2 linked regions of the Blastococcus colisei genome follow. The protein of the gene in region 1 interacts with the protein of each later gene in a pairwise test. Links are inferred from orthologs where the notes say so. Each region holds a gene or a part of one and is shown on either strand. Other genes may lie near its edges.

What was found. The genes of interacting proteins can lie anywhere in the genome.
Region 2: the proteins of FHU33_RS03750 (region 1) and rlmB interact in binary tests that used the Escherichia coli proteins (3 or more experiments, as listed by UniProt). The link is inferred for Blastococcus colisei from one-to-one orthologs.

What each region holds. Positions count from the first base shown.
Region 1 is NZ_VFQE01000001.1:774,444-778,720, forward strand. The notes cover bases 1,321-4,277. They hold FHU33_RS03750 (NAD(P)H-hydrate dehydratase), read left to right. Parts: upstream 1,321-2,044; coding sequence 2,045-3,511; downstream 3,512-4,277. Other genes in these bases: FHU33_RS03740 (GAF domain-containing SpoIIE family protein phosphatase), read right to left, coding at 1,321-1,550; FHU33_RS03745 (holo-ACP synthase), read left to right, coding at 1,653-2,048; alr (alanine racemase), read left to right, coding at 3,508-4,277. Also shown: more of FHU33_RS03740, read right to left, coding at 1-1,320. UniProt on the Escherichia coli protein: Bifunctional enzyme that catalyzes the epimerization of the S- and R-forms of NAD(P)HX and the dehydration of the S-form of NAD(P)HX at the expense of ADP, which is converted to AMP.
Region 2 is NZ_VFQE01000002.1:430,417-438,001, forward strand. The notes cover bases 2,510-5,509. They hold rlmB (23S rRNA (guanosine(2251)-2'-O)-methyltransferase RlmB), read right to left. Parts: upstream 4,499-5,509; coding sequence 3,521-4,498; downstream 2,510-3,520. Other genes in these bases: FHU33_RS21515 (transposase), read right to left, coding at 2,510-3,442; cysS (cysteine--tRNA ligase), read right to left, coding at 4,480-5,509. Also shown: FHU33_RS21505 (S1C family serine protease), read left to right, coding at 1-484; FHU33_RS21510 (DUF445 domain-containing protein), read left to right, coding at 532-1,809; more of FHU33_RS21515, read right to left, coding at 2,051-2,509; more of cysS, read right to left, coding at 5,510-5,886; FHU33_RS21530 (S8 family serine peptidase), read right to left, coding at 6,000-7,286; ispF (2-C-methyl-D-erythritol 2,4-cyclodiphosphate synthase), read right to left, coding at 7,397-7,585. UniProt on the Escherichia coli protein: Specifically methylates the ribose of guanosine 2251 in 23S rRNA.

The DNA of each region.
Region 1 (4,277 bases):
AGCGCCCGGTCGGGTCGGCTGTCGAGCAGGGACACCTCGCCGTCCGGGACGACCAGCACGGGCGGCAGGTGGCCGGCCGAGGACCAGGTCACCCGGCGATGCCGTGCGGGACCGCGGTCGTCGTACCGGGAGATCTGCGCGAGCAGGGCGGTGGCGAACACCGAGACCCCGAGCGTGCGCGTGGCGGCGTCGACGGTGGTCAACACGTCGGAGGGCCGCTGATCGCCGCTGTGCCCGGCCATCCGGAGCATCGTGCGCAGCTGCCCCATGGCGGCAGCGGCCTCGATGTCGTGGCCGGCGACGTCCCCGATGACGAGGGCGGTGGTGCCCCGCGCGTCGAGGTAGGAGTCGTACCAGTCGCCGCCGACCAGCTGGGCACTGCCGGCGGGCTGGTAGCGGGACGTGATCTGCAGGTGGTTGGGCTGCGGCACGATCCTGGGCAGCATGGACTCCTGCAGGCGCAGGGACAGCGCGCGCTCGCCCTCGTAGAGGAGCGCGTTGTCGATGGCCAGCGCGGCGCGGCCGGCGATGGCCTCGACCAGCTCGACGTCGCCGTCGTCGTAGGCCGGGGAACCGGCCACCCGGACGACGCTCAGCGCGGCGATCAGTTCGTTGCGGGCCCGCAGCGGAACGGTGACGCTGTGGACCGCGCGGAGGGTGCGGACCCCGTCCTGCTGCTCCGGCGTCAGCCCCTCGGTGGAGGCGGTCAGGTCCGTGAGGACCTCCGTCCGGCCGGTGGCCGCGACCCGGCCGGGCCCGTGGGTCTCGCCGACCCGGCGTTCCCGGACGTGCACGTAGTCCTCCAGCAGCCGCTGCTGGACAGGGTCGCCGTGCAGGACGGCCCGCGGGACGACCGAGCCGTCGCCGGGGATCGAGTAGATGAAGGCGTAGTCACCGAGCGCGGGAACGGCGAGGCGGACCACCGTCTGCCACACGGCGTCCAGGTCGAGCCCCGCGACGAGGAGCTCACCGATGCGGGCGAGCAGTTCGGCGCGGGCTCGCTGCTTCTCGGCCTGGGCCGTCGCCTGCTCCGCAACGCGGGCGGCCTCGGCGGCCGTGGCCGCGGCGGCCCGGAGCGTCACCTCGCGGGTGGCGATCGCGGCCAGGTCGCCGAGGATTCGGACCTCGTCGTCGGTCCACTGCCGGACGACGGTGTCCACCACGCACAGGGTGCCCAGGACATGGCCGTCGGGGCCGTGCACCGGATAGCCGGCCCACGCGACGACGCCCATCGATTCGATCGACGGGTTGTTCCGCGTGCGCTCGTCCACCCGGACGTCGGGCAGCACCAGCGGCTCCCGGCTGTCGACGACGTACTGGCAGAAGGACTCCTCGAGCGTGTTCTCCCGGGGGCCGCCCTCGGCGATGCCCAGGCAGGCCTTCCAGAACGACCGCCGCTCGTCCACGACGGTGAGGAAGGCGAACGGCGCACGGAGAAGCTGCCGGGCGAGCGCCGCCAACCGGTCGAACGCTTCCTCCCTCCCGGTGTCCAGCAGGCCGGTCGTCTCGACGGCCGCCAGGCGATCGGACGAGAGGACGTACTCGTGCACCGATGCCTCCGATCGCCGCCTCGGGTGGTGGCACCCATAGTGCCTGACGTGGGAGATGCCGCCGACGGCGCGGACCGGGCATCGGCGGGGCAGACTGGCCCGGTGATCATCGGGGTCGGCATCGACGTCGTTCCGGTCGAGCGCTTCGCCGAGTCGCTCAGCCGGACACCGGGTCTGCGGGACCGGCTCTTCACGGCGGCCGAGCAGCTCACGCCGTCCGGGAACCGGCGTACCGGCGAGTCGCTGGCTGCCCGGTTCGCGGCCAAGGAGGCGCTGGCGAAGGCCCTCGGTGCGCCGGGTGACCTGCTGTGGCACGACGCCGAGGTGACCGTGGGGGAGCACGGCCGCCCCCACCTGGAGGTCCGCGGGTCGGTGGCCGGGCGCGCGGCACAGCTGGGCGTCTCCTCCTGGCACGTCTCCCTGAGCCACGACGGCGGGATCGCCTCGGCGGTCGTGGTCGCCGAGGGCTTCCCGCGGGCGGGCCAGGAGCGCCCATGATGGGCCTGTACACGGCCGCCGAGGTCCGGGCCGCCGAGGAACCCCTGCTGGCGGCGACCCCGCCGGGCGCGCTGATGCAGCGCGCCGCGGCGGGCCTGGCGACCGTGTGCCTGCGGCTGCTGGGGGAGACCTACGGGCGCCGGGTGGTGGTGCTGGTCGGCACCGGCAACAACGGCGGGGACGCGCTGTTCGCCGGTGCCCGTCTCGCCGCACGCGGGGCACAGGTCACCGCTGTCCTCCTGGACGTCGACCGCGTCCACGGTCCGGGTCTGGCCGCGCTGCGCCGGGCGGGCGGGCGGGTGCACCCGGCGGGGGCCGCGGCTGTCGAGCGGATCGTCACCCGCGCCGACCTGGTGCTGGACGGCATGCTGGGCATCGGCGGTTCCGGTGGCCTGCGGCCTGCAGCGGCGGAGCTGGCCGCGCTGGCCGCGCGCGGCGCGGGGATCACGGTCGCCGTGGACCTCCCCAGCGGGGTGGACGCCGCCACCGGCGCGGTCGACGGCTCCGCCTTCCCGGCGGTGCACACGGTCACCTTCGGCGCGGTCAAGCTGGGCCTGGTCGTGGGGGAGGGGCGGGGCTGGGCGGGCCAGGTCCACCTCGTCGACATCGGCCTGGACCTTCCCGCGGCGACGGTCCACCAGCTCACCGACGCCGACGCGGCCGCGCGTCTGGAACCGCCCTCGGCATCGGACGACAAGTACTCGCAGGGCGTCGTCGGCATCGTCGCCGGCTCGGCCGCCTATCCCGGGGCCGGTGTCCTCTGCACCGGGGCCGCGCTGCGGACGCGCCCCGGGCTGGTCCGCTACGCCGGCACGGCGGCCGACGGCGTCCGCGCGGCCTGGCCCGAGGCGATCGTCACCGACGGCCGGCCCGCCGACGCGGGACGCGTGCAGGCCTGGGTGGTGGGGCCGGGGATGGGCACCGACGACGCCGCCCGCAGCGTGCTGGCCGAGGTCCTCGCGACCGATCTGCCCGTGGTCGTGGACGCCGACGCCCTGACGATGCTGGCCGAGCAGCCCGCGCTGGTGCGCGACCGCGGTGCCGGCACGCTGCTCACGCCGCACGACCGGGAGTTCGCCCGGTTCGGGAGCGAGGTGGGTACCGACCGGGTGGGCGCGGCCCGGCGCCTGGCCGCCGAGCTCGGCTGCGCCGTGCTGCTCAAGGGCGACGCCACGGTCGTGGCCGACGCCGGCGGGGCCGCGTTCGTCAACGGCACCGGGACGCCGTGGCTGGCCACCGCCGGCACCGGCGACGTGCTGTCGGGCATCGCCGGTGCCGTGCTGGCCACCGGCCTGCCCGCCGTCGAGGCCGGTGCGGTCGCCGCCCACGTGCACGGCCGCACCGGGCAACTGGCCGCCCGGCGGGGGCCACTGCTCGCCGGGGACCTGGTGCGCCGGCTGCCCGAGGCGATCGGGCGGGTGCACGGGCTCGCGCCGGTCGGCCTGGGAGACTCGGAGGCGTGACCGATCCAGCCGCCCGTGCCGAGATCGTCGTCGACGTCGACGCGATCGCCGCCAACACCGCGGTCCTGCGCGAGCGCGTCGGCCGGCCGCTGATGGCGGTGGTCAAGGCCGACGGCTACGGCCACGGCCTGCTGCCCGCCGCCCGAGCCGTGCTCGCCGGAGGGGCGGACTGCCTCGGCGTCGCCGTCCTCGACGAGGCACTGGCCCTGCGCGCCGGAGGTGTCACCGCCCCGGTCCTCGCCTGGCTGCACGGGCCGGGTGCCGACTACGCCGCGGCGCTGCGCGCCGACGTGGAGGTCTCGGTCAGCGCGGAGTGGGCACTGGAGGAGGTGGTCGCCGCCGCCCGTGCGACGGGCACCCCCGCACGCGTCCACCTCTTCGTCGACACCGGTCTCTCCCGGGAGGGCGCCACCGCCGCGGACTGGCCCGGTGTGGTGGCCGCCGCCGCCCGCGCGCAGGCCGACGTCGACATCACGGTGGTCGGGCTGTGGAGCCACATGGCGTACGCGGACGCGCCCACGCACCCGACGATCGGTGCCCAGGTGCGGGTCTTCGAGGAGGCCGTCGCCCTCGCGCGGGGAGCCGGCCTGACCGACGCGCGGCTCCATCTCGCGAACTCGGCCGCCACGGTCGCGCTGCCCGACACCTGGTACGACATGGTGCGCCCCGGCGTCGCCCTCTACGGCCTGGACCCGCTCGGCGGTCCCGACCCGACCGCACACGGGCTGCGGCCGGCCATGACCGTGCGGGCCTCGGTCGCCCTGAC
Region 2 (7,585 bases), on another replicon or contig:
CGCGATCAACCCGGGCAACTCCGGCGGTGCGCTGGTGAACGGAGCGGGCGAGGTGATCGGCATCAACACCGCCATCGCGACCGTCGCCTCCGGAGTGCCGGGCTCGCAGTCGCAGAGCGGCAACATCGGCGTCGGCTTCGCCATCCCGAGCAACACCGCCGAGCGCATCGCGAAGGAGATCATCGAGACCGGTGCCGCGACCCAGGCCCTGCTCGGCGTGCGGGCCTTCACCGCCGCCGACGACACCAACGGCGAGGTCGGGACCGGTGCCGAGATCGACTCGGTGGAGCCGGGCAGCGCCGCCGCCGAGGCCGGTCTCCAGCCCGGCGACGTCGTCACCGCCGTCGGCGACCGCCCGGTGACCACGTCCACGGAGCTGACGGCGGCCATCCGCAGCAAGGCACCCGGTGAGGCGGTCGAGCTGACCGTCCGGAGGGGGAACCAGGAGCGGTCGGCCGAGGTCACGCTCGGCTCCACGGGCTGAGCCCCCGCGGGGAGGAGCGATCGGGCCCGGTCCCTAGGCTCGTGCGGGTGCCGGCTTCCCCGATCGCTCCCCTCGCGGGCTCGCTCGACGATCCGGAGCGGGCCCGCGACCTCGCGCGGATGAAGCGGCTGGCGACCGGGCTCTTCCTGGTCGCCGCCGCCGTCTTCCTCGCCTGCGTGCTGGTGGGCGAGGACGCCGGCGCCTGGGTGGGCTACGTCCGCGCGACGGCCGAGGCCTCCATGGTCGGCGCACTCGCCGACTGGTTCGCCGTCACCGCGCTGTTCCGGCACCCGCTGCGGCTGCCGATCCCGCACACGGCGATCATCCCGCGCAAGAAGGACCAGATCGGCGAGAGCCTGGGCACCTTCGTCCAGGAGAACTTCCTGACCCGTGCCGTGGTCGAGGAGAAGCTCACCACCGTCGACGTCCCCGGCCGCCTGGGCGGATTCCTGGCCGCACCCGGCCGGCCCGAGCGCCTCGCCGGCGACGCGTCCGCCGTCCTCACGGCGCTCACCTCGCTCCTGCGCGACGAGGACCTCGAGCCTGCGGTCGCGTCGCTCGTCGACCGCAAGCTGCACGAGACGCCCGCGGCGCCGGTACTGGCCCGGGTCCTGGAACTCGTCGTGGAAGGCGACCGCCACCAGGAGGTGCTGTCGGCCGCGCTGCGGCTGCTGGCCCGATTCCTGCACGAGAACCGCCTGGTCTTCCGCGCGCAGCTGGGCGACGCCTCCCCCGCCTGGGTCCCCGACTGGGTCGACGACCGCGTCTTCGACAAGGTCTTCGCCGGCCTGCAGGCCTTCCTCGACGAGGTGGGCGACGACCCGCGGCACGAGCTGCGGCGCTCCTACGACGCGCGGCTGCGGGCCTACGTGCACGCCCTCCGCACCGACCCGGACACCGCCGCCCACATCGAGGAGCTGAAGAAGGAGCTGCTCGAGCATCCCGCGGTGCGCACCTGGTCGGGGTCGCTGTGGCGGAACGCGAAGAACGCCGTCCTCGCCGCCGCCGCCGATCCGGACTCGGAGCTGCGAGCCCGGATCGCCGGTCTGATCACCGACGGCGCCCGCCTGCTGCAGACCGACCCCACGGTCCGCGAGCTCGTGCAGCGGCACACGCACCGGATCGCCGGGGCCCTGGTCGACCGGTTCTCCGGAGACCTGGCGGAGCTGGTCAGCAGCACCGTCGCCCGCTGGGACACCGAGGAGACCAGCCGGCGGATCGAGCTCCAGGTCGGCCGCGACCTCCAGTGGATCCGGGTCAACGGCACCGTCGTCGGCGGCCTCGCCGGCCTGGTCATCTACACCGTGGCGCAGTTGCTCGGCTGACGCCCGCCCCCGGCCGTCGGTGATCAGGTTCCCTGATCGACAGGGGTCCTACCTCAGCGTCGACCGTGAGGTAGGACCCTTCGTGATCGAGCCTGTCGCGCGAACGGTGGCGGATGAGCCGCCGCGGTGCATCGCTGGGTGATGTTGCGCTGTGAGTCGGGGGGCGGGCGCCGGTTGATGGTGGTCGGGAGCGGGGATAGTGGCCCGGTCAGCGCTGTCGGCGGTGCCGGCCGCCCCCGGATCAGGCGGTGGCCAGCCGGTGGGCGTGGATCTTGCGCAGGTTGTGCACGGTGCAGGCCAGCGACCACTCGGTCTTGGCGTTCTGCAGGCCGCGGCGGAGGAGCTGGCGTAGTCCCTGCCGGTCTTTGATCTGGCCGAAGACCGGTTCGACCGTGCGTCCTCGGAGGGCGTATTTCTCCGTGCCTTCGGGGGTGCGCAGCCTGTCCTGGGCGCGGGCGGTGGCCGGGCGGGAGGTCAGCGGTTTGTCCCCGGCGGGGTCCTCGCCGGCGGCGCGGCGTTCGTCGCTGATCATCGGGGCCAGCAGGCGCAGGCCGCGGGTCTCGGCCTCGGTGAAGGTCTCCTCGTTGGCGTAGCCGGCGTCGGCGACCCAGGTGTCGGGCGTCTCCTCGATGCCGGCCTGGTTCAGCTGCTCGGCGGCGTCATCGAGGACGGGAAACAGCTGATGGGCGTCGGTGGCCGCCTGGGTCAGCGTCTGGCCGACGATGAGCTGGTCTTCGGTGACCGCGGCCTGGGCGTTGTAGCCCTGCACCAGCCCCCGCCCGCCCCGCATCGTCCGCGAGTCCGGATCGGTGGCGTTGGCCCGCGGCGGCTTGTCCTTGTCCGGATTGCGGCCCGGTGGATGCTCGCCCGGTTGGGCGCCGCGGCGGGTGCCGGCGTCCTTGCGGCGCTGCCACTCGGCCTTCCTCACCTCCTGCTCGGCCACGGCCGCGGCCTGCTCGTCGTCCAGGCGCTGCTTGGCCTCCTTCAGTCGAGCCAACCGCTCGGCCCGCCGGCGCAGCGGCGGTGGCAGCTCATCCCCGCGGTCGTCGCCGTGTTCGGCGTCCTCGGCCGCGTCGATGCGCGTCTGTTCGTCGAGCAGCTCGGCGGCCAGCTGGTCGTAGCGGGCCTGCTCCTCGGCGACCTGGTGGGCCAGCGACGCCGAGGTGTGGTTCTTCGACCAGGAGGCGTTCGCGGCGATCTTCGTCCCGTCCACCGCGATCACGCCCAGCCGCACCATCCCGGCCTCGTGACACACCCGCAGCACCTGCGCGAACAGCTCCTGCAGCGGCTGGCGGTGACGCGTGACGAACCGGGCGATCGTGGCGTGATCGGGCACCCGATTGCCGGCCAGCACCCGGAACGCCACATCGCGGACACAGTGCCGCTCGATCGCCCGCGACGAGCGCACCCCGACCGCGTGCGCGTACAGCAGCACCGCCACCATCAGCGCCGGGTCGAACGCCGCCGCGCCCTGCCCGTTGGCCCGATACGAGCGCTTGAACCCCGACAGGTCGAACGAGTCCACCGCATCCTTGACCGTCCAGGCCAGCTCCCCGTCGGGCAGCCAATCCCGCACATCCGGCGGCAGCAGGAACCCCTGATCGACATCCCCGCGGATGAAGTTCTGCGGCATACCCCAGTCTCCCGCCGCCCAGGATGATCATCAATCAGGCGCGCTTTGTGCGACAGGCTCGATCAGGTCACCTGATCATCAGCGTCGGGCGGCTGCGGCGGCGTACAACGCGATCCCCGCCGCCACGCTGACGTTGAGGGACTCGGTGTCGCGGTCGATGGGGATGCGGACGACGACGTCGCAGCGCTCCCGCACCAGTCGCGACAGCCCCGTGCCCTCGGCGCCGACGACGAGCGCGACGGGGTCGGCGAACCCGTCGAACTCGTGCAGGTCGACGTCCCCGTCACCCGCCAGGCCGACGGTCATGAGTCCGGCGTCCTGGTAGGACCCGAGCGTGCGGGCCAGGTTGACCGCCCGGGCGACCGGGATACGGGCCGCGGCGCCGGCGCTCGTGCGCCAGGCCGATGCGGTCATCCCGACCGCCCGGCGCTGCGGGACCACGACGCCGTGCGCGTCGAAGGCGGCCGCGGACCGGACGACGGCGCCGAGGTTGCGCGGATCGGTGACCCCGTCCAGCGCGACGATCAGTGGCGGGCGGCCGGAGTTGCGCGCCACGTCGACCAGGTCGTCGGGATGCGCGTAGTCGTAGGGCGGGACCTGCAGACCGATGCCCTGGTGCAGCGCTCCCTGCGACATCCGGTCGAACTCGGCCTTGCCCACCTCGAGCAGCGGCAGTCCCCGGTCGGCCGCGAGCCCGAGAGCCTCGGCGATCCGCTCGTCGGTGGTGCGGTGCGTGTCGCCGGTGACGACGTAGAGCGCGGTGGCGGGGATCCTCGCCCGCAGCGCCTCGACGACCGGGTTGCGGCCGAGCAGCAGCTCCGGCTGCTCCTCGGCTCGCGCCCGGGCGCGGGCCCGGTCGGCCCGCTGCCGCTGTTCGGCGGCGGCCCGGCGCTGGGCCGGGTGGCCGGGCCGCGCCTCGGCCGGCGGGGTCGCGCCCCGGCCGGCCAGGGAGCGGCGGTTCTTCCCGCCGGTCCCGGCGGTCGCGCGCTTCTTGCCCGCGCCGTCGCTACGGCCGCGGCGCTGGCTGTTCCCGGCCATCAGCGGGTCAGCTCCCATCGGGGTCCATCAGGGGTGTCTTCGACGGAGACGCCGAGGCTGGTGAGCTGGTCGCGGATCGCGTCGGCGGCGGGGAAGTCCTTGCGGGCACGCGCGGCCTGCCGCTGCTCCAGCGCCAGCGAGACGAGACCGTCGGTCACCCGGGTCAGCCGCTCGTCGCCGCCGCCGCCGGCCGACCATCGCGGGTCGAGCGGGTCCAGGCCGAGCACGCCGAGCATGGCGCGCACCGAGCCGAGTGTGCCGGCGACGGCGCGGTCGTTCCCGTCCGCCAGCGCGGTATTGCCTTCGCGCACCATCTCGTGGATGGCGGCCACGGCGGCGGGAGTGCCCAGGTCGTCGTCCATGGCGTTGCTGAAATCGGCGCACAGCACGGGCGCGCCGCTGTCGGCGCCGACCCGCTCGGCGGCCCGCTTCACGAACGACTCGATGCGGCGGTAGGCCACGCCGGCTTCGGCCAGCGCCTCGTCGGTGAACTCGACCGCCGACCGGTAGTGCGGCGCGACCAGGTAGTAGCGCAGCTCGACCGGGCGGACCCGCTGCACCACTTCGTCGACCAGCGCGGTGTTCCCCAGCGACTTGCTCATCTTCTCGCCGCCGAGGGTGACCCAGCCGTTGTGCAGCCAGTACTGCGCGAAGGCGTCGCCGGCCGCCCGCGACTGGGCCTGCTCGTTCTCGTGGTGCGGGAAGCGGAGGTCGAGGCCACCGCCGTGGATGTCGAACTCCGGCCCCAGGTAGCGCTCGGCCATGGCCGAGCACTCCAGGTGCCAGCCCGGCCGCCCGCGCCCCCACGGGGTCGTCCAGGAGGCGGACGCGGGCTCGCCGTCCTTCGCCGCCTTCCAGAGGGCGAAGTCGCGGGGGTCCCGCTTGCGGTCGTCGGAGTCGGTGTCGGCGGCCGGCTGCAGGTCGTCCGGCTTCTGGCCGGTGAGTGCGCCGTACTCCGGGAACGACCGGACGTCGAAGTACACGTCGCCGTCGACGGCGTAGGCGTGCCCCCGCTCGATCAGCCGCTCCATGAGGCCCACCATGTCCGGGATGTGCCCGGTGGCCCGCGGCTCGTAGGTCGGCGGCAGGACGCCCAGCACGTCGTAGGCGCGGGTGACGGCCAGCTCGTTCTCGTACGCCCACGCCCACCACGGCACGCCGTGGCCCGCGGCCTTCGCCAGGATCTTGTCGTCGATGTCGGTGACGTTGCGGACCACGGTGACCTCGAGCCCGCGGGCGATCAGCCAGCGGCGCAGCACGTCGAAGACGAGGGCCGAACGGACGTGACCGACGTGCGGCGGGCCCTGGACGGTGAGCCCGCAGACGTAGAGCGACGCCTGACCGGCACGCAGGGGCGTGAAGTCGCGGACCGCGCGGGCGGCCGTGTCGTACAGGCGGAGGCTCACTGCTGGGAGTCTACGGAGCGACGTCCGCGGCCGTGAGCAGCGGAAGCTCGCCGTCCCCCTCAGGGATGCCACCGGCCGGGCCGTGGGAGACGGCCCGGCCGGTGGTCGGCGGATCAGTACCCGGCGACGCTCAGCAGCGTCTCCTTGACCGGATCACGGTCGTCGCCGTTGTCCCAGTCGAGGTCGCCCCCGGCCACGAGCGCCGTCCTGACGCCGTCAGGGGTGGCCGTGGGCGTGGCGGCCTTGATCAGCGCAGCTGCTCCGGCGACGTGCGGCGAGGCCATCGACGTCCCACTGATGGTGTCGTAGCCGCCGCCCATCCAGGTGGAGTGGATGCAGACCCCAGGAGCGATCAGGTCGACGTCGGCGCCGAAGTTGGAGAAGTCGGCGAACGTGTCATCGACGTCGGCGCGGCACGTGGATGCCCCCAGAGCCCCCGGCTTGCCGTCGAAGTCAGCCAGCGCCGACACGGTGACGACCTCGTCGTAGGCGGCCGGCACGGCGGTCGCGGCGTCGGCACTCGAATTCCCTGCCGCGACGACGTAGGTCACGCCGCCGGCGACCGACCGGCAGATGGCGTCGTGGTACGAGTCGCCCGTCGAGCAGCCCTCTGCAGTCGGCTCGGTCCCGCTTCCGCCGAGGCTCATGTTCGCGACCTCGATGGTGCTCCGGTTGGCGCTGACCCAGTCGACGCCGCAGATGATCCCCGACCGGGTGCCGCTGCCCTGGTTGTTGAGCACCCGGACCGCCCAGAGCCGCGCGCCGGGCGCGACGCCGACGACCCCGTTGGCGTCGTCCTTGGCCGCGATCGTGCCGGCGACGTGCGTGCCGTGGCCGTTGCCGTCGTCGTAGGAGCGGCCGCCGGTGACGCAGTTCTTGCCTCCGACGACGTTCAGGTCCGGGTGGTCGACGTCGATGCCGGTGTCGATGACGGCGACGTCCACGTCCACCGCCTCCTTGCCGTCGCCGGACAGCGTGTCCGACAGGTCGCCGTCGATCCGGTCGATGCCGGTCGGCAGCGTCTGAGCGACGGGGGTGACCACTGTCTTGTTCCTCGGGGCGAAGGCGGTGACGATCTGGTCCCGTTCGACCGACGCGACTCGCGGGTCCTGGGCGACGCGCGCCGCCGCCTGGTCGGACATCCGCGCCGCGTAGCCCGTGAGCGCGTGCCGGTAGAGGTGGTCGACCTGGGCGCCGTGCCGCCGCCCGTGTTCGGCAGAGACACGATCCGGCGCCTGTCCCGGCTCCAGCGTGACGATCCATGCCCCCGGGATGCTGTGCGGTGTGGGGGGCGGCGGGGCGGCGCTCGCCGTGGGGGCGAACGCCGCGAGGGCCGTGAACGACAGCGCTGCCGCGGCGAGCAGCCGAGAGCCGCGACGACTTACTGCGGAATGGGACATGGGCCTCTTCTGTCAGTGGGTCCGCACACCATGGCGGGACGTGGGCACGCAGTGTGACCGCGCGCACCCCTGCAGAGAAGCAACCGCGCCGGAGTGCTCCGGCTCGGCGGTCAGCCGGCCCGCACGACCAGGGCGGTCGCCACGGCCGCCCGGCCCTCCCCCCGGCCGGTCAACCCCAGGCCGTCGGTGGTGGTGGCGGCGACGCTGACCGGGGCGCCGAGTGCCGCGGACAGCGCGGCCTCGGCCTCGGCCCGCCGGGGAGCCAGCTTCGGGGTGTTCGCGACCAGCTGGACCGACGC